Regions from separate parts of the Sphingobium sp. PNB genome, predicted to be linked through region 3. Evidence: riboswitches for the same ligand, from Rfam matches in the RefSeq annotation. Region 3 holds a riboswitch; each other region holds the start of a gene.
The links. Region 3 has a riboswitch for cobalamin ahead of K7W03_RS13650 (HoxN/HupN/NixA family nickel/cobalt transporter). Riboswitches for the same ligand answer to the same signal wherever they lie in the genome.

Region 1: it holds a riboswitch for cobalamin, as region 3 does, so the genes downstream of both, K7W03_RS17810 (DUF1636 domain-containing protein) here and K7W03_RS13650 (HoxN/HupN/NixA family nickel/cobalt transporter) in region 3, are expected to answer to the same signal.
Region 2: it holds a riboswitch for cobalamin, as region 3 does, so the genes downstream of both, K7W03_RS01675 (TonB-dependent receptor plug domain-containing protein) here and K7W03_RS13650 (HoxN/HupN/NixA family nickel/cobalt transporter) in region 3, are expected to answer to the same signal.

Annotation. Positions count from the first base shown of each region.
Region 1 is NZ_JAINEZ010000057.1:7,362-13,984, forward strand. It holds gene K7W03_RS17790 (threonine-phosphate decarboxylase) at 1-831, opposite strand, end outside; gene K7W03_RS17795 (adenosylcobinamide-GDP ribazoletransferase) at 828-1,538, opposite strand; gene K7W03_RS17800 (histidine phosphatase family protein) at 1,535-2,098, opposite strand; gene cobT (nicotinate-nucleotide--dimethylbenzimidazole phosphoribosyltransferase) at 2,095-3,111, opposite strand; gene K7W03_RS17810 (DUF1636 domain-containing protein) at 3,108-3,515, opposite strand; cobalamin riboswitch at 3,707-3,897, opposite strand; gene K7W03_RS17815 (MgtC/SapB family protein) at 4,232-4,744, shown strand; gene K7W03_RS17820 (sterol desaturase family protein) at 5,065-6,045, shown strand; gene K7W03_RS17825 (hypothetical protein) at 6,075-6,623, shown strand, end outside.
Region 2 is NZ_JAINEZ010000003.1:25,315-31,937, forward strand. It holds gene K7W03_RS01655 (nitrate reductase) at 1-66, shown strand, start outside; gene cobA (uroporphyrinogen-III C-methyltransferase) at 53-835, shown strand; gene K7W03_RS01665 (molybdenum cofactor guanylyltransferase) at 826-1,377, opposite strand; gene K7W03_RS01670 (threonine/serine dehydratase) at 1,377-2,360, opposite strand; cobalamin riboswitch at 2,446-2,661, shown strand; gene K7W03_RS01675 (TonB-dependent receptor plug domain-containing protein) at 2,831-4,645, shown strand; gene K7W03_RS01680 (ABC transporter substrate-binding protein) at 4,653-5,567, opposite strand; gene K7W03_RS01685 (FecCD family ABC transporter permease) at 5,675-6,623, shown strand, end outside.
Region 3 is NZ_JAINEZ010000036.1:15,129-26,867, forward strand. It holds gene K7W03_RS13620 (formylglycine-generating enzyme family protein) at 1-48, shown strand, start outside; gene K7W03_RS13625 (hypothetical protein) at 73-315, shown strand; gene K7W03_RS13630 (efflux transporter outer membrane subunit) at 382-1,776, opposite strand; gene K7W03_RS13635 (efflux RND transporter periplasmic adaptor subunit) at 1,766-2,959, opposite strand; gene K7W03_RS13640 (efflux RND transporter permease subunit) at 2,952-6,146, opposite strand; gene K7W03_RS13645 (LysR substrate-binding domain-containing protein) at 6,542-7,435, shown strand; cobalamin riboswitch at 7,528-7,757, shown strand; gene K7W03_RS13650 (HoxN/HupN/NixA family nickel/cobalt transporter) at 7,910-9,001, shown strand; gene cobW (cobalamin biosynthesis protein CobW) at 8,998-10,038, shown strand; gene cobN (cobaltochelatase subunit CobN) at 10,038-11,739, shown strand, end outside.

The DNA.
Region 1 (6,623 bases), on a different contig from region 3:
CAACTCCACCAGACGGAATAACGGGCATTCGCCCCGCGCCCCCAATCCGTGCCGCGCCAGCAAACCATCCAGTTGCGCCGCGTGCTCGCCCAGCGCCGTCACTGTCCCGTCGATCCAGTTCCGGTCGCGATAGGCCGCGCCGCCGAACGCCACCGCCGCCGCCGAAACCGGCCATTCCCCCAGCATCCGCCGCAGCTGTACGACGATCTCTCGCGGTCCGAGCAGGAAACCCAGCCTGACACCGGCCAGCCCGAAGAATTTACCGAAGGACCGCAACAGGATCAGCCGCCGCCCATCCCCCACTTCGCCCGCCAGACTGCATGAAGGCACGGCGTCGGCATAGGCTTCGTCGACGATCAGCCATCCTCCGCGCTCCTCCAGCCGGGCCAGCCATTGCAGCAGGCGGGCAGGCGGCAGGATGCGCCCGTCGGGATTGTTGGGGTTGGCGAGCAGCAGGGCGATCGCTTCGCGAGGCGGTTCTTCATCGGCGGACATCGGGGCGCCATGCGCGAAAATCTCCGCATGGGTGCGGTAGCTGGGCACGAGCCATCGTGCGGGCATGTCCAGCATCCGCCCCACCAGCCGCAATCCCGCCTCGCTGCCGGGTACGGTGCAAAGATGATCGGGATCGACCCCGAAACAGGCCGCCGCCGCCGCCTCCATCGCCGCCAGATCGTGCGGATCGGGCAAATGCCGCCAGTCGATGGACAGATGATCGGACCCCGGCCAAGCCAGGGGGTTGATCCCGGTCGAGAGATCGATCCAGTCCTGCCCGCCATAAGCGCCCCGCGCTTCGGCCAGGCGGCCGCCATGCCAGGTGAAGCCGCTCATCGCGCCACCGCCATCGCCAGCAGCAGGGCGCTCTCCAGCAATTCGATGCCGGCGCCATGCCCATCCCCGGAGATGCCGCCGATCCGCGACCGCAGCCAAAGACCCCAAAGCGGGATCAACGGGATCGCCGCCAAAAGGGCAGGCTCCCGATAACCCAGCGCCAGCCCCAATATCGACCAGAAGATAAACGGCTCGGCCCGCCAGCCGGCCCGGAAACGGCTGGCCAGTCCTTCGTGGAGCGGCGGCAGCCAGCGCGTCCAGAATAGCGGCCCGATGCGCGCCACCATCGCCACGGCCGCCAGCATCCATGGCGGAAAGCTTTCCAGCCAGAGCCGCAACAGCACCAGCTTGGCCGCCAGTTGCAGGCCGATGGCGACAACGCCGAAGCTGCCGATATGCGGATCGGCCAGAACGGCGGACAGGCGGCTCCGATCGCCATGCGCCGCCCCCGCCGCATCCGCTATGTCGCCCAATCCATCCAGGTGCAGCGCACCGGTCACGGCCACCCAGGCGACCAGGCCGAACAGCGCCCCCGCCCAAGGGTCTATGCGCATGCCCAGCCCGGCACCGCCCGCGACCACCAGCCCGACGGCAATGCCCGTTGCGGGCAGCCAGCGGATGGCGGCGGCGAAATCCCCCTCATCGACATCCTGCGCGGGCAACGGCAGGCGCGTCATCAATTGCAGGGCCAGCACCAGCCGCTTCATGCGGTCAGGCCCGTAATCTGTCCCGACCGCCCTTCCGGCCAGACCCGCAGGCTCAGCACCGCGCCATAGGGCAGGTCAACCGCCCAGCCCTGCCGCACGTCGAAACCGCACAGCACAGCCAACGCCGCCCGTATCGCCCCGGCATGGCAGACCACCAATGCCGGCTCGCCAAGCACGTCCAGCCCGTCCCCGATCCGGGCGCGTAGGTCGGTCCAGCTTTCGCCCCCAGGCGGCGGAAATCCGTCCGGATCGTCCCAGAAGCGCGCCAGATCCTCCGCAGGCAGGAGCGCGGGGTCCGCACCCTCCCAATCCCCGAAATTCAGTTCCCGCCAGCGCCGGTCGACGTCAAGTTCAATGCCCCGCTCCGCCGCGATCGCCGCGCCCGGCGCCCGCGCCCTGGCGAGGTCGGATGTCACCACCCGCGCGAAATCCAGATGCCGCGCCCGCTCGATGCAGAGGGCGATCCCCTCCGCTTCAGGCGGGGCGTCCAGATGGCCGAGCAACCGTCCGGCAAGCTGCGGTGCGCCATGGCGCATCAGGTGGAGGGGAAAGGCGTTCATAGCGCACCTGCCACCGCCGCTTCGGCAAAGGTCGCCATGCCGCCATGCGCTGCCAGAGCGGAACGCACGATCTGCGCCGCGACCGCCGCGCCGCTTCCTTCGCCCAGCCGCATGTCGAGCCGCAGCAACGGCTCCAGCGCCAGAGCGGCCAGCAGGCGTTCATGCCCCGCTTCCGCCGACATATGGGCGGCCATGCAGTGCCCGACGATCGCCGGATTGTCCTTCGCCAGCGGCGCGACCGCCGCGCAGCCGATGAACCCGTCCAGCATCACCGGCACGCGCAGCATCCGCGCCGCCAGCACCGCGCCGGCCAGCGCCGCGATCTCTCGCCCGCCCAGCCGGCGCAACGTTTCGAAGGCATCGGCGCAACGCGCCCCGTGCAAGGCGAGCGCCCGCGCCACAGCTTCGGCCTTGCGCGCCAGCCCGTCGCCATCCACGCCTGTCCCGCGTCCCACCCAATGGGCCGCAGCAGCCCCAAAGGCCTGCGCGCAGAGCGCCGCCGCCGGCGTGCTGTTGGCAATGCCCATCTCGCCCAGCAGCAGCAGGTCCAGTCCCGGTTCCACCGCCACCGCCCCCGCATTGATCGCGCTCAGGCAATCCGCCTCGCTCATGGCCGCCGCGACGCAGATGTCGTCCGTCGGCCTTTCCAGATCGAGCGCGACGACGGCCAGCTCCGCCCCGCAGGCTTGGGCCAGCGCATTGATCGCCGCGCCGCCATGACGGAAATTCGCCACCATCTGGGCGGTGACCTCGGCCGGGAAGGCGCTGACCCCGCGCGCGGCCACGCCATGATTGCCGGCGAAGATCGCGGCGCGGATGCGCTCCGCCCGGGGGCGTTCCCGCCCCTGCCAACCCGCCATGAAAAGCGCGATCTCCTCCAGCCGCCCAAGCGAACCGGCCGGCTTCGTCAGCACCCGCTGCCGCGCCGCCGCGGATTCGGTGGCGCCTGCATCCGGGGCGGGAAGGTCGGCCAGCGCGGCGGCAAAGGCCGCGCGGTCGTCGAACCGGATCATGAACAGACGAAGCCTTCGGGCGGCGTCCGGACGATGAAATGCCCCTTCACCCCCTGGGGCCAGTCCGCATAGCGCACCACGCCCTCGTCACTTTGGGCATGGCGCAGGGCATAATCCAGGATCGCGCGCGCGGCTTCCTCATCCGGCGTGAAGTCGCCCAGCACATAGCCGATCTTGCCCGTTCCGCGCACATGTACCGTGCAATGGCGCTGACAGGCGAAGAGGCAGGGCATGTCCTGAACAGCGACGGACGCATAAGCGGGATCGCCTTCGCGTACCCTGTGCAGCGCCTCTGCCAGCAAGGCGCCGCCCCGCCGTCCGGCAGCATCCTCCCGCTGTTCCGCCGAAAGGCGGCAGGTCGAACAGACGACGACCGAAGTCCCCGGCCCCACGGCCCGCAGCATCAGCGATCGCTCCGCAAATCAGTCATTCCACATCCTCCCGCCCGACGGCATGTGCCCCGACGGGAACCGGGCAAGGGAGGACGGTCCGGCACCAGGCAGGCGACAGGCCTTCCCCCGCACGGTCCAACCGGCAAGGCGATGGCTGTCGTTCAGCGAGGGAACCCCCGTTCGGCCGGCACACCCTGTCCGGTCGAAGAACGACGGCGTCAGGCAGGTCTCCTGGCTCGCGGGTCGATGCTTTCCGGCCGCCTTCTCGGACCTTCATGGCCCAATGGCGCGATGGCCGGATGGCTCGCCGCTTACAGTTGCAGGGGCAGCGCGGGCGTTCCACCCGACTTCCCTTTTCATCCCCTTGCGGGGAACCTGTCGCACCAGCGCTGATAAAGCCGCCTTCGTCCAATCGCAAGGGTGGAAAAAACAAAGCCGGCCCAGCCCGCTCCAATGGCGCGACTTCCCCTCGGCCGGGCAATGGCAAAGCTTCTCTTCACCTGCGTGAACTGCTATTATCGGGCGATAGGGAGAGGGCCATGGCGATTCTGACGCGATGGATGGACTGGTTCTGCCGCCTGTTCGCATGCACGGCTGAAAACGACATGCGGGTCAACGACCTGATCGCGCACCTCCGTTCCGACATCACCGAACGCTGAGCGGCAGGCGCGAAGCCGCTTTCCCATTCGGCCGCATTCACGGGAACGGGCGCGCCTCTCGCGGGTATTATGGCTATGTTGGCCAACGACCTCGGCACCACGCTCGTCCGCCTTTTTCTCGCGACCCTGCTGGGGCTCGCCCTGGGGTTCGAGCGCGAACGCAACGGCCATGATGCGGGCCTGCGCACCCACGGGCTGGTATCGCTGAGTTCGGCCATGCTGACCCTGTCCGCCCTGGAACTGGCGGAGGTCCACAAGGACAGCGACCCGATCCGCGTCGTTCAGGGCCTTGCCCAGGCCATTGGCTTCATCGCGGGCGGCCTGATCTTCGTGCGCGGCGGAGATGTGCGCAACATGACCACGGCGGCAAGCCTGTGGATGGCCGCTGCCGTCGGGATCACGGCGGGCGCCGGCCAATATGTCCTCGTGCTGGCAGGGTCGCTGATCGCGCTGCTCCTGCTTTCCCTGCTGCTCATATTCGAAAAGCATATCGGTCCGCGCGAGAGCGGATCGGACGATCCGGACGCCGATTCCATGACCATGCCCAACCGGCGCGGGTCCGCCCCGGAGCGCGAAAACTGAAAGCCGGCAAGATGCGTTGAAACGAGCAGCCGGAAATCGCCCGCCCACGGTCCGTCGTCCCTTCGCCCTAACGGATCGTCATTCCGGAAACTGCGCCGTCATCTGTGCGGATCGGAATAGCCGGCGCATGATTCACCGCCGCCGGGTTGGAAAGGCATAGGCAGCATCTATGGGGCATATACCTTAATCGCATCTGGCGCGTTGGGCGCGTCTTCCCGATGCTGAAACGACATGAAGTTCAATGAACTGCGAACATCATTTTCGTCGCCTGGCGAGGCGGACACGCCCGCAGGGACGAGGCAGCATCTCGAGGTCAGCATATGGACGGCGTTCGCGTAGGCAAGAGAGTGATAGGCGCGCAGGCGCCCGTCATCATCGGGTGGGAAAATATAGGCCGGGTGGAAGGCGGACCGCTCAAGCAGTTCATCTTCACCTGGTTCCAGCCCACGGCGCTGTTCGCGCTCATCGCCTTCTGGTATTATGCGCCCAATTCCATCGCCAAGGCGTCCACCGCCATCGGGATCGGCATCGGTTTCAGGGTGCTGCTGCTGGCGCTCGAATGGGTCAGCCCGCGCTATGAGAGCTGGCGCCTGACCTGGAAGGAACTGGTCACCGATCTCTTCTATGTCGGGCTGGGCTACACTATTCTGGACCTTGTCGAACATTATATCGGCAGCGGTGCGGTGATCGAGGCCATTCAGCACAGTTTCGACTGGGACAAGCTGGCGTGGTTCACGGGCCTGCCGCTGCTGGTGCAGGCTTTCCTGATCTCCTTCATTTTCGACTTCGGGCAATATTGGATGCACCGGGGGATGCATAACTGGTATCCGCTCTGGCTGCCCCATTCGGTGCATCATTACATCACCCAGTTGAACATCAACAAAGGCGCGGTCGGCAATCCCGTCGAGCTTTTCCTGATCGGGCTGGGCATTGGCGGGTTCTTCGACTTCCTGCCGAGGGCCGCCCTCCTTGCCGGCAGCTTCGGTCTGGCGATCGGCACCTATCAGCACATCAATGTCCGCTTCAACACGCCGCGCTGGTGGCGCTTCCTGTTCAACACCACCGAACATCACAGCCTGCATCATTCGCAGGACTTCGAAGCGACCCGCAGCAATTATTCCAACACCTATATCTTCATCGATCGCATCTTCGGAACCTGCGTCGATGGCGAGGCCGAATTGCTGGGACTGGAGGGCGGACGCCGGATGTCGATCCGCGAGCAGATGACCTATCCCTTCACCGAAGGCTGGAAGACGATCAAGGAACGCTACGGCCGCCCAGCGGCGGTGCCGGCTGAATAAGGCAACTGCTCTTGCAAAAAGGGGATCATGTGACAGCGCGTTTCCTGGACTGGATCTGGCATATAAAGGGCAGCATGGCGCTCGCCTCCGGGCAATCGGCCGATGAGGCAATGGCCAGGCTCGGTCCCCTGTTCCGTCAGGCCGGCACCAGCCATGAGCGTATTGGCGACACGCTGACCTTCAGCAAGAAGGATCAGGCCGCGCAGGACAGGATGTCCATCTTCGATGGCGGCATTCTCAGGATCGAGAGGGAGCCGGCCGGGCCGGTGCTGCGCTATTGCCTGACCAGCCGGGCATTGCTGTTCTGCTTCCTGGCGCCGCTGCTGTTCCTGAGCTTCGCCGGGCTGACGATCGTCGCCGGCAAGCTCGCAAAGCCAGCGGCGCAGGAGACGGTGAAAAAGGACGACAAGAAGGACAAGGTCCTGCCGCAGCACTGGATCGACAAGGCGCTGGGCGCGCCGGCGCCTGAAAAGCCCAAGAAGGACGACAAGAACAAGGAGGATGGCAAGACGCCAAAGCCCACCGCGGCCTATGTCTTCGCCGGCCTGTTCGCCGCGCTCTATGTCGTGGGACGCATT
Region 2 (6,623 bases), on a different contig from region 3:
TGCCGGCCCGCGCTCGCCAATATCCTTGCCCAAAACATGCAGGAGACGCTTCATGCAGCCGAATGATCTTATCGCCCCCGGACAGGTCTGGCTGGTCGGCGCGGGGCCGGGCGATCCGGACCTGCTCACCCGCAAGGCCGAAAGGCTGATCGCGGCGGCGGATGTCGTCTTCCACGACGCGCTGGTCGGGCCGGGCGTGATCGACCTCATCCCCCCAGGCGTCGAGCGGGTCAGCGTCGGCAAGCGTTCGGGCCGCCATTCGAAGGCGCAGGGCAGCATCAACGACCTGCTGCTCGCGGCCGCCAGGGCGGGCCGCCGCGTCGTCCGCCTCAAGGGCGGCGACCCCTCGGTCTTCGGCCGCTCGGCGGAGGAGATCGCCCATCTGGCGGAGGCGGGCGTTGCCGTGCGCATCTGCCCCGGCGTCACCACGGCCAGCGCGGCGGCGGCGAGCGGCCATGCCTCGCTCACCCTGCGCGGCGTGGCGCGGGGGCTGACGCTGGTGACGGCGCATCTCAAGGCGGGCGAGCCGCTGCGGCTCGACTGGGAAGCGCTGGCCCGTCCGGGCGGCACGCTCGGCATCTATATGGGCCGCGCGGCGGCGGGCGAGATCGGCCGCTGCCTGATCGCCGCCGGACGCGATCCCGAAACGCCGGTGATGGTGGCGGTCAACGTCTCCCTGCCCAATGAACGCCTGATCCGCGGCAAGCTGTCGGCGCTCGCCTTTCTGGTGCGGACGATCAGCGACGACGACCCGACCCTGCTGCTGATCGGGGAGGCGGTGGCCGGGACGCATGCGCCTGCCGACCTCGCCGCGCATGTTGGCCTTCACGCCTGACGACCGTCTCGACCCGGCCGGGTGAGTCTCTCCAGATCCTCCGGCCGGTTGATGTTGGGCAGCACGAACTCCGGCCGCTCCACGATCCGCGCGCCCACCCGCTCCAGCCAGCCACGGATCGACCGGTTATTCTCCTCCGCCAGATGCGCGTCCAGCTCGCCAGCCAGCGAAGCAGGCCAGAAGCCGATCAGCTGCTGCCCCTTGAGGATGGCGGCTCCCTGTCCGATCAACGCCTCCGCCAGCCCGTCCGGATAGGCGGGCACGTCGCATCCGGTCGTCAGCACCGCGTCATAACCCTGCGCCCGCGCATGATGCAGCGCCGCGTTCAGGCCCCCAAGCGGCCCCATGTCCGCAGCCGGCCGATCCGCCAGCCCGATCATCCCCTCCACCTGCCGGCCGCAGACCGCCACGGTTTCGACCTGCCGCCCCAGCGCCGCCACCGCATGCTCCAGCAGGCTGCGCCCATCCAGCATCGCCCGCGCCTTGTCGCTGCCGAACCGGCTGGACCGCCCGCCGGCCAGAACCGCCCCCATCAGCCGCATCATGCGCCGCCCGCGATGATCCGGGCATAGCTGTCGGGATCGACATTGCTGCCGGAGATCACCACGACGCTCGCCCCCTCGGCATCCGGAGCCAGCCCGGCCAGCATCGCCGCCAGCGACGCGGCCCCGCCCGGCTCCACCACCAGCTTGAGCGCCGAAAAGGCAAAGCGCATCGCGTCGCGCACCTGATCGTCGCTCACCGCAAGGCCGCCCGACAGATAGGCCCGGTTGATGGGAAAGGTCAGCGCCCCCGGCGCGGGAGACAGCAGGGCGTCGCAGATCGACCGCGCATCGGGCGATACGCTTTCCCGCACGCCGCTCGCCAGCGAGCGCGCCGTATCGTCGAACGCTTCCGGCTCCACCGCCAGGATCGCCACGCCGGGCTGGCGCGCCTTCACGGCGGTCGCGATTCCCGACACCATGCCGCCGCCGCCGCAATTGACGAGGATCTGGCCGATCTCCGCCCCTGCTTCGGCGGCCTGTTCCATGATCTCCAGCCCGATCGTCCCCTGGCCGGCCATGATGAAGGGATCGTCGAAGGACGGCACCAGCACCGCGCCCCGTTCGTTCGCCAGCCTCGTGGCGATTTCCTCCCGGCTTTGGGTGAAGCGGTCATAGGGCACGACATCGGCGCCCAGCGCCCGCGTATTCGCCGTCTTGATCGCGGGCGCGTCGGCCGGCATCACGATCGTCGCCGCCATGCCCAGCAACCGCGCCGCAAGGGCCACGCCCTGCGCATGATTGCCCGAAGACCAGGCGACGACCCCCGCCTTTCGCTCCGCCGCGCCCAGGCGGGCCAGCCGGTTGTAGGCGCCGCGGAACTTGAACGATCCGCTGTGCTGCGCGCCTTCGAACTTCACCAGCACGCGCCGGCCGCAGCGGGCGTTGAGCGCCGCATTTTCCAGCAGCGGCGTGCGGATGGCGGCAGGGGCGATGACCCGCGCCGCATCCTCGACATCGGCGGGGCTGATGGCGAACGGCATGCAATCTCCTTCCATGGCTGCCTCTTGGCATGGCCGCCGCTTTCCCTTATGGCGCGGGACGCGGGCGGGGCAATGCCTTCGCGCGCAAAAAGAAGATCGCGCCGGTGCCCCGAAGGGGGCTGAAAACGGGAATGCGGTGCGGACGGGAAACCGTCCTATTCCGCGGCTGTCCCTGCAACTGTAAGCGGTGAGCGCGATGCACTTCGGCCCAGGGGCCGGCCACTGGACGCAAGTCCGGGAAGGCGTGCATCGCCGCATTGACCCGCGAGCCAGGAGACCTGCCGGCGCATGGTCGCTCTTGCCTTGGTCCAGGGTATGGCCATGGCACGGTGTTCTCCGTCTGAGCGACGAAGCGGCGCAGGGCCGCATCGGTGCGGGGGGAGGGCGCGAGCGCCGGCCATTTCCCCCGTCCGGCCGCGCGAGCGGACGCCCTGAGCCATGTTGCACCGGCGCTCTGGGGGAATATAGACATGTTGAGGATTTCCATTTCCATCGCCGCCTTGCTCGCGGCCGCTCCCGCCCTGGCGGAGGATGAGATCATCGTCACCGCGCTGGGCATCGAACAGCCGCGCGACGAGGTCGGCCAGGCGGTCACGGTCATCGACGCCGACACCATCCGCACCCGCCAGAGCGTCAGCGTCGTCGACCTGCTGGCCACCACGCCGGGGGTGCGCTTCAACCGCAGCGGCAGCCTTGGCGGCGTGACCGGGGTTTCGTTGCGCGGGGCGGAAACGACGCAGACGCTGGTGCTGATCGACGGGGTCAAGGTCAACGACACCAGCGGCATCGGCGACATGTACGACTTCGGCAATCTGCTGACCGGCAATATCCGGCGAATCGAAATTTTGAGGGGGTCCAACTCCATCGCCTATGGCAGCCAGGCCATAGGCGGCGTCGTCAACATCATGACCGGCACGCCTGCCGCCGGTTTCGCGGGCAATGCCTCGGTCGATTACGGTTACAGCAATACGCTGAACGCCAAGGCGGATGTTTCGGGCGGCAGCGGCATCGCTTCGGGCGGCGTCGGCATCGCCTATTTCAACACCGACGGCATTTCCTCCGCCGCCAGCGGCACGGAAAAGGACGGGTATGAGAATATCGCCGCCAATGCCAAGCTCAAGCTGGCCTTTACCGATACGCTCAGCCTCGACCTGCGCGGCTATTATATCCATGCCGATCTGGATACCGACAACGGCGTGGTGGACAGCACCGCCGACAGCTCGAAATCCGATCAATATGTCGGCTATGCCGGTCTGAACCTGTCGCTGTTCGACGGCAGGCTCACCAGCCGGGCGGCCGTGACCTGGTTCCGCATGGACCGCGACTATACATCCGCATTCGGCCCTTATGGCTATTCGGGCACCAATCTGCGCTTCGAATATGAGGGCGTCTATCAGCCGGTCGATCAGGCGAAGATGGTCTTCGGCTATGAACATGAACGGCCCGACTATGACTTCTCCGGCTTCGGCTCGACCGAAAGCCACCGGGCCGATATGGACAGCGTCTATGCGCTGGCCATCGTGAAGCCGGTCGCCGGCCTGTCGCTGACCGCCGGCGCGCGGCATGACGATCACAGCCAGTTCGGCGGCGCGACCACCTTCGGCGCCAATGCGAACTACACGCCCAACGCCGGCGCGACCAACATCCGCATGAGCTATGGGGAGGGGTTCAAGGCCCCCTCGCTCTACCAGCTTTACGGCGCCGACGTCGGCAATGCGGGCCTGCGCCCGGAGCGGTCGAAAAGCTACGACATCGGCTTCGACCAAAGGCTGGACGGCGACCGGGCGATCCTCTCCGTCACGGCTTTCCGCCGCGACACCAAAGACCAGATCAACTATGATTATTCGATCGGTCTTTACGGCGGTTACAATAATCTCGACCGCACCCGCGCCAAGGGGGTGGAGGCGATGCTGGCCCTGAAGCCCGTCGATGCGCTGACCGTCACCGCCGCCTACAGCTATGTCGATGCGCGCGACCGCAATACCGACGCCCGGCTGCCGCGCCGCGCCGCCGATGCGGTCAGCGTTTCGGCGGACTATGTCTGGCCCTTCGGCCTGTCGACCGGCGCGACCGTGACGATGGTGGGCGACAGCTTCAACGATGCGACCAACGCGATCCGGCTGGACGGCTATGCCGTGACGGACGTGCGGGCATCCTTCCCGATCCGGGAAAATCTGGAGATCTACGGCCGCATCGACAATCTGACCGATGAGAAATATGCCACGGTCCATGGCTATGGCACCTACGGCCGGTCGGCCTTCGGCGGCGTGCGTGCGCGCTTCTGAAAATAGCCTAGTGGCGCGGCGCGGCGTTCACCCGCGCCGCGCCCTTGCGCTGCGCCGTGCCCTTGCGCGCAGCGCCGTCAAGCTGCGCCGTGCCTTGGTGCACAGCGCCGTCAAGCTGCGCTGTGCCCTTGTGCGCAGCGCCGTCAAGCTGCGCTGCGATGCCCCGCGCCGCCTCGACATAGGCGGGGCCGCCGCACACCGTCCACGCCTGCGGCACGCGGATGCGCGGGATGGCGCGCAGGATGGGGTGGTGCAGCATTTCCGTCCCCTGATCGACCACCTTCTCGCTGCCGGTCTCCACGATCAGCCAGTCCGGACGGGCGGCGATCATCTCCTCCAGCGACAGTTGCGACAGCGCCGGCTTGCCCAGCCTGCGGGCCAGATTGATCAGGCCCACCCGCTGCATCAGGTCGTCGACCAGCGTGCCGGTGCCGGTCATATAGCCGCGCCGCTGATAATAGGCGGCAACCCCGCGACGCTTCGGGCGGGGCAGGGCGGCAAGGTCGCTGTTCATCCGGGCGATCATCGCTTCGCCCCGTTCGGGATGGCCGACCGCCGCCGCCACCTGCCGGATCTGCGTCAGGATCATGGCATAGCTGTCCGCGCTCGCCAGCCCCAGGGTCCGCCACTGGCCCGGCGGCGCGCCGACGACGCTGCCGCCGGAAGGAAAGCCGATCAGCAGGTCGGGGCGGATCGCCAGCACTTCCTCCGCCGGGCGCTTGAGGGTGCGGAAGGCGCGGGCCCTGCCGACCGCCGCCGACAGTTCCGGGTCGTGCCCATAGGGGCTGAGCGCGGCGATCTGCGCCGGGTCCGCCAGAGCGAGCACATATTGGTCGGCGCAGGTGTTGAGCGACACGATGCGCCGGGGTTGGGCGGGCGCCGCGCCGGTCAGGGCCAGGGCGCAGAACGTTGTAAAGATCATTCTGCACCGCACGCTGCTGCTCCCGGATCGTGCCTCAACAAACCAACGTGCTCCCGCCTTCGCAGGAGCACGGCACGCTGTAGCAAGCAGGGAAGGACGCGCAAGCCATGAGCGCCCGCCGTCACCCGCTGCTGATCCCCACGCTGACGGCGATGGCGCTGCTGGCCGCCCTTGCTTCCCTCACTCTGGGCGCGGTTCCGCTCTCCCCGGCGCGCATCTTCGCCGTCCTCGGCGGCGGCGGCGATGACGTCGCCCGCGCCATCCTTCTCGACCTGCGCCTGCCCCGCATGCTGCTTGGCCTGATCGTCGGCGCGATGCTCGGGCTGGCGGGCGCGGCGCTTCAGGGCTATCTGCGCAACCCGCTGGCCGAACCTTCGGTCCTGGGGGCATCCAACTGCGCCGCGCTGGGCGCGGTCGGCGCGCTCTATTTCGGGCTGGCGCAGGCGCATCCGCTGGCGCTTCCCGCGCTGGCCATCATGACCGGCCTGATCGGCATCGCCGCGCTGTTCCTGCTCGCGGGCCCCGCGGAAAGCCCGCTCACGCTGATCCTCGCCGGCATCGCCATCGCGACGCTGGCGGGGGCGGGGATCAGCCTGTCGCTGAACCTGTCGCCCAATCCCTTCGCCGCCATGGAGATCATGAGCTGGCTGATGGGCAGCCTGGAAAACCGCGCCTACGGCCATGTCTGGATCGCGCTGCCCTGCGTCGTGGTGGGGGCGGCGCTGCTGATCGCGGACGGACGGACGCTGGACGCGCTGACGCTGGGGGAGGATGGGGCGCAGGCGCTCGGCATCGACCTTCGCCGGGCGCGCATCCGCCTGATGCTGGGCGTCGCCATCGGCGTCGGCGGCGCGGTGGCGGTGTCCGGGGCGATCGGCTTCGTCGGCCTGATCGTGCCGCATCTGGTGCGGCCGCTGACCGACCGCTCCCCCTCCGCCATATTGCTGCCCTCCATGCTGGGCGGCGCGGCGCTGCTGACGCTGGCGGACATCGGCGTGCGGCTGATACCGACCGGCAGCGAACTCAAGCTGGGGGTGCTGACGGCGCTGCTGGGCG
Region 3 (11,739 bases):
ACCAGCCATATCGGCTTTCGCTGCATCGTCCGCGAGCCGCGGCCCTGATTATCCAAGAACGGAAAAGACGTCATGCTCAACATGCCCTGGGACCAGCCCGCCACCATGATCGACCTGGACGGCAAGGCGCCGATCATCGGCACGATCCGCGATTGCGCCCAGCATTTCGCGATCTTCAAACCCCATGCGAAGGAACAGGCGCGCATCCTGCTGACCCAGCCCGTCCATCGCGAAGGCCGCAAGACGCGGACCTGGGTGCTGGAACCCTGGGAGATCGAAAAGCTGGTCGAGCGGATGAAGGCGGAGGTGCATTGAATTTGCGCCGGATTTGATAAGGACCATGCTCCTGCGCAGGCAGGAGCATCCAGCGTTTCCGGGATTTCAGACCGCGCCGCCCAATGCCTTGACCAACGCAACGCTCGCCCGCATCCGCTGCGTCTCCACCGACAGCAGCGCGCGTTGCGCCTCCAGCGCGTCCGTCTGCGCCGTCACCACCTCCAGATAGTCCGACGCCCCATCCCGATAGCGGGTCAGCGCCAGTTCACTCGTCCGCCCTGCCGCCGCGGCCGCGCTGCGCTGGTTCACCGCCTGATCGGCCAGATGCCGGTTCGCGGCGATCGCATCCTCTACCTGCCGGAACGCCCCCAGCACCGTCTCCCGATAGCCCGCGCTCACCTCTTCATATTCCGCGCGGGACATCTTCACCTCAGCCCTCCGCCGACCGCCGTCGAACAGCGCCAGCACCGCCGAAGCCGGTCCCAACCCCCAGAAACTGCTGGGCTTGCTGAACAACTCGCCATGCGTCGTTTGATACCCGCCGGACAGCCCCAGGGTCAGCGTCGGGAAAAAGGCCGCCCTCGCCACGCCGATCCGCGCATTGGCCGCAAACATCCGCCGCTCCGCCGCCGCAATATCCGGCCGCCGCTGCAACAGCTCCGAAGGCGCGCCCGCCGGCAATGAAGGCGCGCCGAGAGGCTGCACCCGGACCGGGACGGAGAAGTCGGACGCCACCGCCCCGACCAGCGCAGCGATCTCATGCTCGGTCGCCGCTCGCTCGTTGGCGACGGCGGAAATCTGCGCCTGCGCATTATCCAGCACGGTCTTGGCGCGATTGACGTCGATCCCGGAGGCGATGCCGCCATCATGCCGCGTGGCCGTCAGTCGATAGGCCCTGCCGAATGCCTCCACCGTCTGGCGCAGCAATTCCGCCTCTGCGTCCAGCCCGCGCAACCGCGCATAGGCGTCCGCCACCGCCGCCTGAAGGCTGAGCCGCGCGGAGGCCAGATCGGCCTCGCTGGCCTGCGCATCCGCCCGCGCCGCCCTCACGCCGTTGCGGATGCGGCCCCAGAGGTCGAGTTCATAGTCCAGCGTGGCCCCCACGGAAAAATCATCATAGGTCGGCGCCGTTCCATTGCCGCCGAAACGCCTTCCGGACAGCCTCTGACGGCTGGCATCGCCCCCTGCATTCACCTGCGGGAACAGGTCCGCCCTCTCGATCCGCGCCACCGCCCGCGCCTGGTCATAGCGCGCAAGGGCGGCCGCCAGCGTCGGACTGGCCTGCTCCGCCCGCGCCTCCAGATCGTTCAGCACGGGATCGCCAAAGGCCTCCCACCATTTGCCGCGCGACGCCTGGTCCATCGGCGTCGCCGCCGTCCAACCCTCAGCCTCCTTGAACGCCTGCGGCACTGCGGTGGCAGGCGGCCGGTAGGCTGGCGCCATCGAGCATCCCGCCAGCCCTGCCAGCAACAGGGCCGCCGCCCGGCGATCAACCCCCATGGGCAGCACCCTTGGCGGCGGCCTGGACATGCACCTTGTCGCCGCTGCGGATCGCATCGGGCGGCGTGTCGATGACCCGGTCGGTCGGCAGGACGCCACCCGACAGCAGCACGACATTGCCTTCGTCCCGCGCGATCGTGACGGGCTTGACGGTCACGCGGTCGTCCCGGCCCACCACCGCCACGGTCGGCCCGTCATTGCCGTAGAGGATCGCACTGCCCGGCAGGGTCGCGCCATTGCCCGATCCCGCCGGCACCTTGAAGCGGACCTGCGCATAGGCGCCCGGCTTCAGCGCCCCGTCGCGATTGTCCGCCTGCAATTGCACCAGCACCGCGCCCGACTGGGCATCGACGGCGCCCGAACTGCTGGTCAGGGTCGCGTCGAAGCTGCGCCCGGGATATTCCGGCAGGGTCAGCGTCGCCGCCATTCCCGGCCTGATGGCCGCCGAATAGCCTTGCGGCACCCGCACATAGATACGCATGCGATGCGTGTCGGACACGGTGAACAAGGGCTGGGCCGCCGCATTGCCCGCCACCACCAGCGCGCCGATCTGCGCCGACCGGCTCGTCACGACACCGCTGAACGGCGCGGACAGACGGGTGAAGCCCTGCAAGGCCTGCAAGCGCTTCACATTGGCGAGCGCCGCATTGGACAGGGTCCTGCGCGCGGCAAGATCGCCGGCCTTCTCATCCGCCTCCTGCCGAGAGACGGCGTCCTGCGCGAGCATGGAGGCCCAGCGCTTCGACGTGGTGGCGGCCAGCCGTTCATTGGCGAGCGCGGTCTGATAATCGGCCTGCGCCTGTGCGAGCTGCTGGTCCACCTCCGGCGCGTCCAATATGGCGAGCGGCTGCCCGGCCCCGACATGATCGCCTATATCGGCCAGCCACCGCCGCACATAGCCATTGGTCCGGGCAAAGATCGCCGCGCTGTTATAGGCCTGGACATTGCCCGGCAGCACCAATGCGTCGCCTTCGCCACCGGCGGACGGCGTCACCACCGAGACGGTGGGAATGGATGCGTCGGCAGCGACCTGCCTCAGTTCATTGGTCGCGCTGATCCGCGACGCCATGCCGATGCCGACGATGGCGACCGCGACGACCGCCGCGCCGATCCCTATCCGCTTCAACGTGCGGCTATCGGGTCCTTGCGCCTCGGGATTTTCGATGGGGTTGTGCTCAGACATGGCTCGGCTGCATTTCCAGGGAAGGCGCCTTTTGCCCATGCTTGCGATGGACGAAGGCGAATATGGTGGGAACGAAGAACAGGGTGGCGACCGTCGCGCAGATCAGGCCGCCGATGACCGCCCGGCCCAGCGGCGCATTCTGCTCGCCGCCGTCGCCCAGCCCCAGCGCCATCGGCCCCATGCCGATGATCATCGCAAGGGCGGTCATCAGCACCGGGCGGAACCGGACCATCCCCGCCTCCAGCGCGGCCTTGCCGGCGTCGCCCAGTTCGGCAAGCTTCTCCCGCGCGAAGCTGACGACCAGGATGGAGTTGGCGGTCGCCACGCCCATGCACATGATCGCGCCCGTCAGCGCGGGCACGGACAGCGTCGTACCGGTGGTGAACAGCATCCAAACGATTCCCGCCAGCGCCGCCGGCAGGGCCGTGATGATCACGAAGGGATCGACCCAGCTCTGGAAGTTGACGACGATCAGCAGGTAGATCAGCACGATGGCCCCGGCCAGCCCCCATCCCAGCCCGGAAAAGGCCGTGTTCATCGTCGCATATTGGCCGCGGATGGTGACGGTCGTCCCCTTGGGCAGTTCCTTCTCCAGCGACTGGATCGCCCGCTGCACATCCCGGGCGACCGCACCCAGGTCACGCCCCTGCGTCGTCGCGAAGATGTCCAGCACGGGCGCAATGTCATAGTGACTGACGATGGGCACGGTGTTGGACCGCTTGATCGTGGCCAGCCCGCCCAGCGGCTGAACCGAGGCGCTTGCCGCGCTGCCCGACACCGGCACATTGCTAAGGTCGCTCATGGAGCCCACCAGATATTCCGGCGCCTGCGCCACGACCGGATATTGCACGCCGTTTTCCGGGTTCACGAAGAAGACGGGCGCGGTCTGCGACGTGCCTGCAAGCTGGCTTGCCAGGCTGGTCGTCACGTCCCGCTCCGACAGGCCATATTGCCCGACGCGCGAGCGGTCGACCTCGACATCGAGCTGCGGCGAGCGCGCCGGCTGCTGGATGCGGGCGTCGGCCAGTCCCGAAATGGTGGCCATCTTCGCCAGCAGCTTCTGCGCATAGGCGCGATTGCCGGCGGCGTTCTTGCCCGCGATCTGCACGTCGATGGGCGCGGGCGCGCCGAAGTTCAGGATCTGGCTGGTGATGTCGGCCGGCAGGAAGGCGAAGCCGGTGCCGGGGAAGCGGCGCGGCAGCTCCCGCCGCAGGGTGGCGACGATCTCGTCCGTCGGCCGATGATCTTTGGTCAGCGCGATCAGCATGTCGCCATCCTGCGGGCCGATGGTGCCGCTATTATTGTAGATGGCGTTGATGCCGCTGACCGGCAGGCCGATATTGTCCGTGATGGAGGCGAGTTCCTCCGCCGGGATCAGTGAGCGGACTACCCGCGCGATGCGGTCGAAGCGGGCGGCGCTGTCTTCGATCCGGGCGCCCACCGGCACGCGCACATGCATCGCGATCTGCCCTGAATCGACCGAGGGGAAGAAGTTGCTGCCCAGCATCGGCAACAGCCCGAAGGACAGCAGAACGACGGCCATGAAGCCGAGCAGGAAGGGCTTGCGCGCATTCAGCGCCCGGTGCAGCAGCCCGACATAGCCGCGCCTTATCCTTTCGAAGCGCCGTTCGAACCCACGCTGGAAGCGTACCAGCGGATTGCGCGAGGCAGGCGCCCCGGCCACATGCGCGTCGCCCTGTTCGACATGGGGCCGCAGCAGATACATGGCCATGGTCGGCACCAGCGTCCGCGACAGGATGAAGGATGCGATCATCGCGAACACGACGGAAAGCGCCATCGGCACGAACAGGAATCCGGCGACCCCCGGCAGGAAGAACATCGGCACGAACACGATGCAGATGCACAGCAGCGACACGAAGGCGGGCGTCACGATCTGCGCCGCGCCGTCCAGTATCGCCTCGATCACGCCCTTGCCCTGCTCCAGATGCCAGTTGATATTCTCTATGGTCACGGTGGCGTCGTCGACCAATATGCCGACCGCCAGCGCCAGCCCGCCCAGCGTCATGACGTTCAGCGTCTGGCCGAAGGCTGCAAGCGCCGCAACCGCCGCCAGGATCGCAAGCGGGATCGACAGCGCGATGATCACCGTCGAGCGCCAGGAGCCCAGGAACAGCAGGATCATCAGGGACGTCAGCGCCGCCGCGATGGCGCCTTCGTGAATGACGCCTTCCACCGCCGCCTTCACGAACAGCGACTGGTCCCCGATGGGCAATATCTTCAGGCTGTCCGGCAGGCCCGCCGCGATCTGGGGCAGCTTTTCCTTGACGCCGTCCACGATCGCCAGGGTGGAGGTGGCGCCGTTCTTGAGGATGGTCAGCAGCACGGACCGGCTGCCCTCGACATGCACGATATTCTGCTGCGGCCCGCTGCCGTCGCGGACATGCGCGACATCGCGCATCGTGATGGTCGCGCCGTTGACCACCTTGACGGGCAGGTCGTTCAGCGCCTCTATGGAGGACGGCGCATTGTTCAGCTTCACGCTATACTGGGTTTCCCCGATCTTGACGAAACCGGCCGGATTGATCTGGTTCTGCGCGGCGATCGCCGCACCCACATCCTGCGCCGACAGCCCCTTGGACTGAAGCGCCAGCGGATTGAGGTCGATCTGCACCTGCCGCTGCTTGCCGCCCGAGGGGAAAGGCATGGCAAGGCCGGGGACCGTGATCAGCGGCGGGCGGACCTGGTTCATCCCCATGTCGAACAGCTGCTGTTCCGACAGCCCCTTGCCCGACAGGGCGAGCTGGAGGATCGGCACGGTCGACGCGCTGTAATTCAGGACAAGCGGCGGCGTGATCCCCGGCGGCATCTGGCGCAACACGGTCTGCGACACCGACGTCACCTGCGCGGTCGCGGTGCGGATGTCGGCGCCCGGCTGGAAATAGATTTTGATGATGCCGATGCCCTGAAGCGACTGGCTCTCGATATGTTCGATGTCGTTGACCGTGGTGGTCAGCACGCGCTCATAGGGATTGACGATGCGGTTGGCCATGTCCTCCGGCGACAGGCCCGCATATTGCCAGGCGACCGCCACCACGGGAATGCGGATATTGGGAAAGATGTCGACCGGCGTTCGCGCCGCCGCCAGCACCCCCGCGATCGCGATCAGGATCGCCATCACGATGAAGGTGAGCGGACGATGCAGGGCAACCTTGACGATACCGATCATTCACGACTCCACGGATGCGCCGCCGGATGATCCCCGCCGCACATGACGATACAACCTCTCCAGATATTTTCGCCGCCTGATACCAGAGACGAAGCGCGCCAGGAAATGCGCATATCGTTTGCTGCATTTCCGACCGTCGCCAGAAAGGCGGCCAGCGCGGAAATGCTCCAGGACGCGTGGGGGCTTCGTTCGGGGCGAGGCGAATTTCCACACATCCTAGAATGCGACGGCATCCCCGGCCATGGCGGAGTGCTGCGGCAATGAGGGGGCATAGCCCGCGCATCTCCGCCGGCCAGCCGGGAGACGCCGCCACATTCGAAGCCGCCCATGCGCCCTTGGACATTCTGCGTCTAATATATAATATGGCATGATCGATATGTTGAGCGACATGATCCATGGACCTTCGCCATCTCCGCTATTTTCTGTGCGTCGCTGAGGAGATGCATTTCGGCCGCGCCGCCCTGCGCCTCGGCATATCGCAGCCGCCGCTCAGCCAGCAGATCCGTGCTCTGGAGGAGGAACTGGGCGTCCGCCTGTTCGACCGCACCAGCCGCAGGGTGCGATTGACGGAGGCCGGCCGGCTGTTCGAGCCTGAAGCGCGCCGAACCCTTGCCCAGGCGGACCGCGCCGCACAGATCGCGCGCATGGCCCAAAGGGCGGAGATCGGGCGGCTGGGGCTGGGCTTCACCACTTCCGGCCCCTTCGTGCCTCCGGTGGCGCGGGCACTCTACCGCTTCCGCCAGACCTATCCCGATGTCGAACTGATCCTGCGCGAACAAGGGCGCGACGAGCAGGTGGAGAGCGTGGCGAGCCGTCAGCTCGACCTTGGCATCGTGCGTAATTTCGAGGCGCCGGCGCTGCCCGGAGGCATGCTGTCCCGATGCCTGCTCAAGGAAGAGATGGTGCTGGCCCTGCGCGCCGATCATCCGCTGGCGCTGCGCCCTGCCCCGCCGCGCATCGCAGACCTTTCCGACGAGCCGCTGGTGCTCTACGGCGCGCCCAATGGGACGGGGTTCACGGAGCATTTCCAGGCCCTGTGCGCGGAAGCAGGGTTCGTCCCGAAAATCTCGCATGAAGCCCGCAGCCTCGCGACCCTGCTGGGCCTTGTCGCGGCCGGCTTCGGCCCTACGGTGATTGCCGGGTCGATGGCGCGGCTGCATGTCGACAATGTGATCAACCGCCCGTTCGACGTGCCGGTCATGAGCGCGCTCTGGCTGATCCATCATGAGGATCTGTCACCGACCGGCCGGGCCTTTCTGAAGACCCTGCTGGAAGAACGTCATTTGTAGGAGTTAATTGAGGAAACATCTTCTGCTCAAGCCTCCTCTTCCCATTCCCCGTTCCAGCCTCTATGCATGGCCGCCGAAGGGTGGTTTCGACCGACCTTCATGATCGCGCCGGTGCCCTCCCAAGGGGCTTAATAGGGAATGCGGTGATGAATCCGCGGCTGTCCCTGCAACTGTAAGCGGCGAGCGAGACGCATAGCGATCCCCCGGAAGCGCCGGAGGATCAGCCACTGGGCCGGACGCTAAATCATGCGAGGCCTGGGAAGGCCATGCGCCAAGCTATGACCCGCGAGCCAGGAAACCTGCCTGCGTCTGGTCGCTCTTGCCTTGGTCCAGGGGATGGCCACGGCACGGTCCTCCGTCTGAGCGACGCTTACGCAGCGGGAGCTGCTGTCCGCATGCCGGGCGCAAGAGCGTTCGTCCGGCATGAAGGCGGCTCCCGTCCGGTTTCGCAGACGCCGACGGGGTACCGACCCTATGAGCATATCGACCCATGAGCCGGAATCGCCCGGGGCGCCGGCCAGCCGTCTTCGCCGCCGCGCGACCGGCATGTTCGCCGGGCTCATCGCCGCCAATCTGACGGCGTGGATCGCGGCCTTCACGATCTTCGCGGGCGATCCGGTCATGCTGGGCACGGCGTTGCTGGCCTGGAGCCTGGGCCTCCGCCATGCCGTGGACGCCGATCATATCGCCGCCATCGACAATGTGACCCGCAAGCTGATGCAGGACGGCCAGCGGCCCCTGACCGTCGGCTTCTGGTTCGCCATCGGCCATAGCGGCATCGTCCTGATCGCCGCCGTCGCCATCGCTGTCGCCGCCAATGCGCTGAGCCGGGTGGAAGCGGCGGGAGCCATCGGCGGCACCATCGCGACAATGGTGTCGGCGACCTTCCTCTTCGCCATCGCGGCGATGAACCTGATCATCCTCCGATCAGTTCTCAGGACGTTCAACCATGTTCGAAAGGGTGGAGCCTATGTCGATGAAGATATGGACATATTGCTCGGCAACCGGGGTTTGCTCGCACGCCTCTTCCGCCCGCTTTTCCGGCTGGTGACGCGAAGCTGGCACATGGCTCCGCTCGGCTTCCTCTTCGGCCTGGGCTTCGATACCGCAACCGAAGTCGCCATTCTGGGCCTGTCCGCCGGTCAGGCCGCCAGCGGCCTTTCGGTTGCGACCGTCCTCATCTTTCCCCTGCTCTTCGCGGCGGGCATGGCGCTGATCGACACGGCGGACGGTGCCCTGATGATGGGCGCCTACCAGTGGGCGTTCGTGAAGCCGATCCGCAAGCTCTACTACAATATCACCATCACGCTGGTGTCGGCGCTGGTCGCGCTGCTCATCGGCGGGATCGAGGCAGCGGCCCTGCTGGGCGACAAGCTCGGCCTCAGCGGCGGCGTATGGACCCTTGCCGCCGACCTTGGCGAGCATTTCAACAGCCTCGGCTTCATCATCATCGGCCTGTTCGCCGCCTGCTGGCTGCTGAGCTGGGCCATCTATCGCTGGAAAGGCTTCGACGAGATCGAAGTCGCTCCCATCCCCAGCCACCAACCGCAAGGAAATCCCGCATGAAAAAGGTTCCCGCCACCGTCATCACCGGCTTTCTCGGCGCCGGCAAGACCACGCTGATCCGTCACCTCATCGAACATGCGGGCGGCCGCCACCTCGCCCTCATCATCAACGAATTCGGGGACGTGGGCGTCGACGGCGCGCTGGTGCGGGGCTGCGGCGACGAAGCCTGCCCGGACGAGGACATCATCGAACTGGCCAATGGCTGCATCTGCTGCACCGTGGCCGACGATTTCCTGCCGACCATGCAAAAGCTGCTCGACCGGCCCACCCCGCCCGATCACATCATCATCGAGACCAGCGGCCTTGCCCTGCCCAAGCCGCTGGTGAAGGCCTTCCAATGGCCCGACATCCGCACGCGCGCCACGGTCGACGGAGTGATCGCCCTGATCGACGCCGAAGCGCTGGCGGAGGGTCGCTTCGCCCATGACGAGGCGGCGCTCGCCGCCGCCCGCGCGGCCGACCCGACGCTGGATCATGACAGCCCCATCGAGGAACTGTTCGAGGACCAGCTTGCCTGCGCCGACCTTGTCCTGCTCAACAAGACCGATCTGGTCGCCATGGACCGGCTGGCCGTGCTGGAGCAGGAACTGGCCCAGGAAATCCGCCCCGGCGTCCGCATCCTCCGCACGGCGAGGGGAGAGATCGATCCGGCCATATTGCTCGGCCTTGGCGCCGGGGCGGAGGACGGGATCGATGCCCGTCCCTCGCACCATGACGATGGGGAGGATCACGACCATGACGATTTCGAGAGCTTCATCGTCGATCTGGGCGAACTTTCCGGTCCGGAGCCGCTGTTGGCGGCGCTGGCGGAGAGCATCGCCGTGCATGACATCCTGCGGGTGAAGGGCTTCCTCGCCATAGAAGGGCGCCCCGCCCGCCTCGTGCTGCAAGCCGTCGGCCCCCGCATCCAGCATCATTATGACCGGCACTGGCAGGCCGACGAACCGCGCCGCTCCCGCCTGGTGGTGATCGGCCAGAGCGGCATGGACCGCGCCGCCATAGAGGCCGCGCTCGGCGCGCAGATGGCCGCTGCCTGATGCATCTGCTGACCGCCACGCCCGGCACCGTCTCCAACGGCGACGAAGCCATCGACCTCGGCCAGTCGCCGGGCGACATCGTGCTGCTGACCGTGGCGGACAGCGAACTTGCCTGTTTCGCGAGCGCAGCCCATGTTCTGGGGCAGGAACTGGGCAGGGCGGCGCCCGAAATCCGGCTGGCCAATCTCCTCCAGCTCAAGCACCCCTATTCCGTCGATCTGTATGTCGAAAAGGTCGTCGCCCACGCCAAATTCGTCTGCGTCATCCTGCTGGGCGGCAAGAGCTATTGGCCCTATGGCATTGATGAGATTGCAAATATCGCCCGGAAAAAGGGCATAGCCTTTGCGGCGATCGCCGATGGGCGAGAGGATGACCCCGCGTTGCGCGCCGCATCGACCGTCGCGGCGGAGAGCTGCGATCTCCTGCGCGACTATCTGCGGCAGGGCGGCATTGCCAACGCCATCGCCTTCCTGCGCAACGCCGCCCGCCTTGCCGGCTTCGATGCGGGCGTTCCCGATGCGCCCGTTCCGGTGGCCGACGCGGGCCTCTATTTGCCCGGCGTGGATCGACCCACGCTGGATCAGGTCAGGAGCGGATGGAAGGCAGGGCAGCCGACGGCCCTCTTCCTCTTCTACCGCGCGCTGCTGATCGCGGGCACGCTGGACGCCGTGGACCGCATGGTCGCGGGATTGGAGACGGCGGGCCTCAACGTCCTTCCCGTCCATGCGCGCGCCTTGCGCGAACCTTTCGCCCGGGACTTCCTGCAAGGGCTGATGGCGGAGGCGCCGCCGGACGTCATCCTCAACGCCACCGCCTTTGCCGCCAGCGCGCCGGGCGAGCCGCGCACGCCCTCTATCCTCGAACAGGCGGATTGCGCGATCCTCCAGACGATCTTCGCCAGCGCCGAACAGAGCGCCTGGGAGTCGAGTGCCCGCGGGCTTGGCCCCCGCGACCTCGCCATGCATGTCGCGCTGCCGGAGGTGGACGGCCGCCTCTTCACCCGCGCGGTCGCCTTCAAGGCTGCGGCACGGTTCGATGCCCGCACGGAATGCAGCATCGTCGTGCCCCAGATACTGGAAGATCGTGTCAGCTTCGTATCCCAACTTACTGCAAATTGGGCTAAACTCCGTAGAACGCGAGTGGAGGAACGTCGCGTCGCGCTCATCCTCGCCAACTATCCCAACAGGGATGGCCGCATCGGCAATGGCGTCGGCCTCGATACGCCCGCCAGTGCCGCCGCCATTCTGAAGGCCCTGGCGGAAGCAGGCTACGGAACGGATGATGCGCCCACCGACGGCGCCGCGCTGATGCAGCGCATGACAGGTGGCATCACCAATGCCGCGCCGGACCGTCCGGGTGAAATCACCCTCTCGCTCCAGGCCTATGACGCAGCCTTCGCCACGCTGCCCCAAGGGGTCCGCGAAGCGGTCCAACGCCGTTGGGGCGCGCCCGAAACCGATCCTTTTTTCCGCGATGGCGCCTTCCATCTGCCGGTGCACCGCTTCGGCCGGATCGCGGTCGCCGTGCAGCCGTCGCGCGGTTATCATGTCGATCCCAAGAGCAGCTATCACGACCCGGCGCTGCCCCCGCCCCATGCCTATCTCGCCTTCCATATCTGGCTGGCCGGCGATTTCGGCGCCCATGCCGTCGTCCATGTCGGCAAGCACGGCAATCTCGAATGGCTGCCGGGCAAGGCGATCG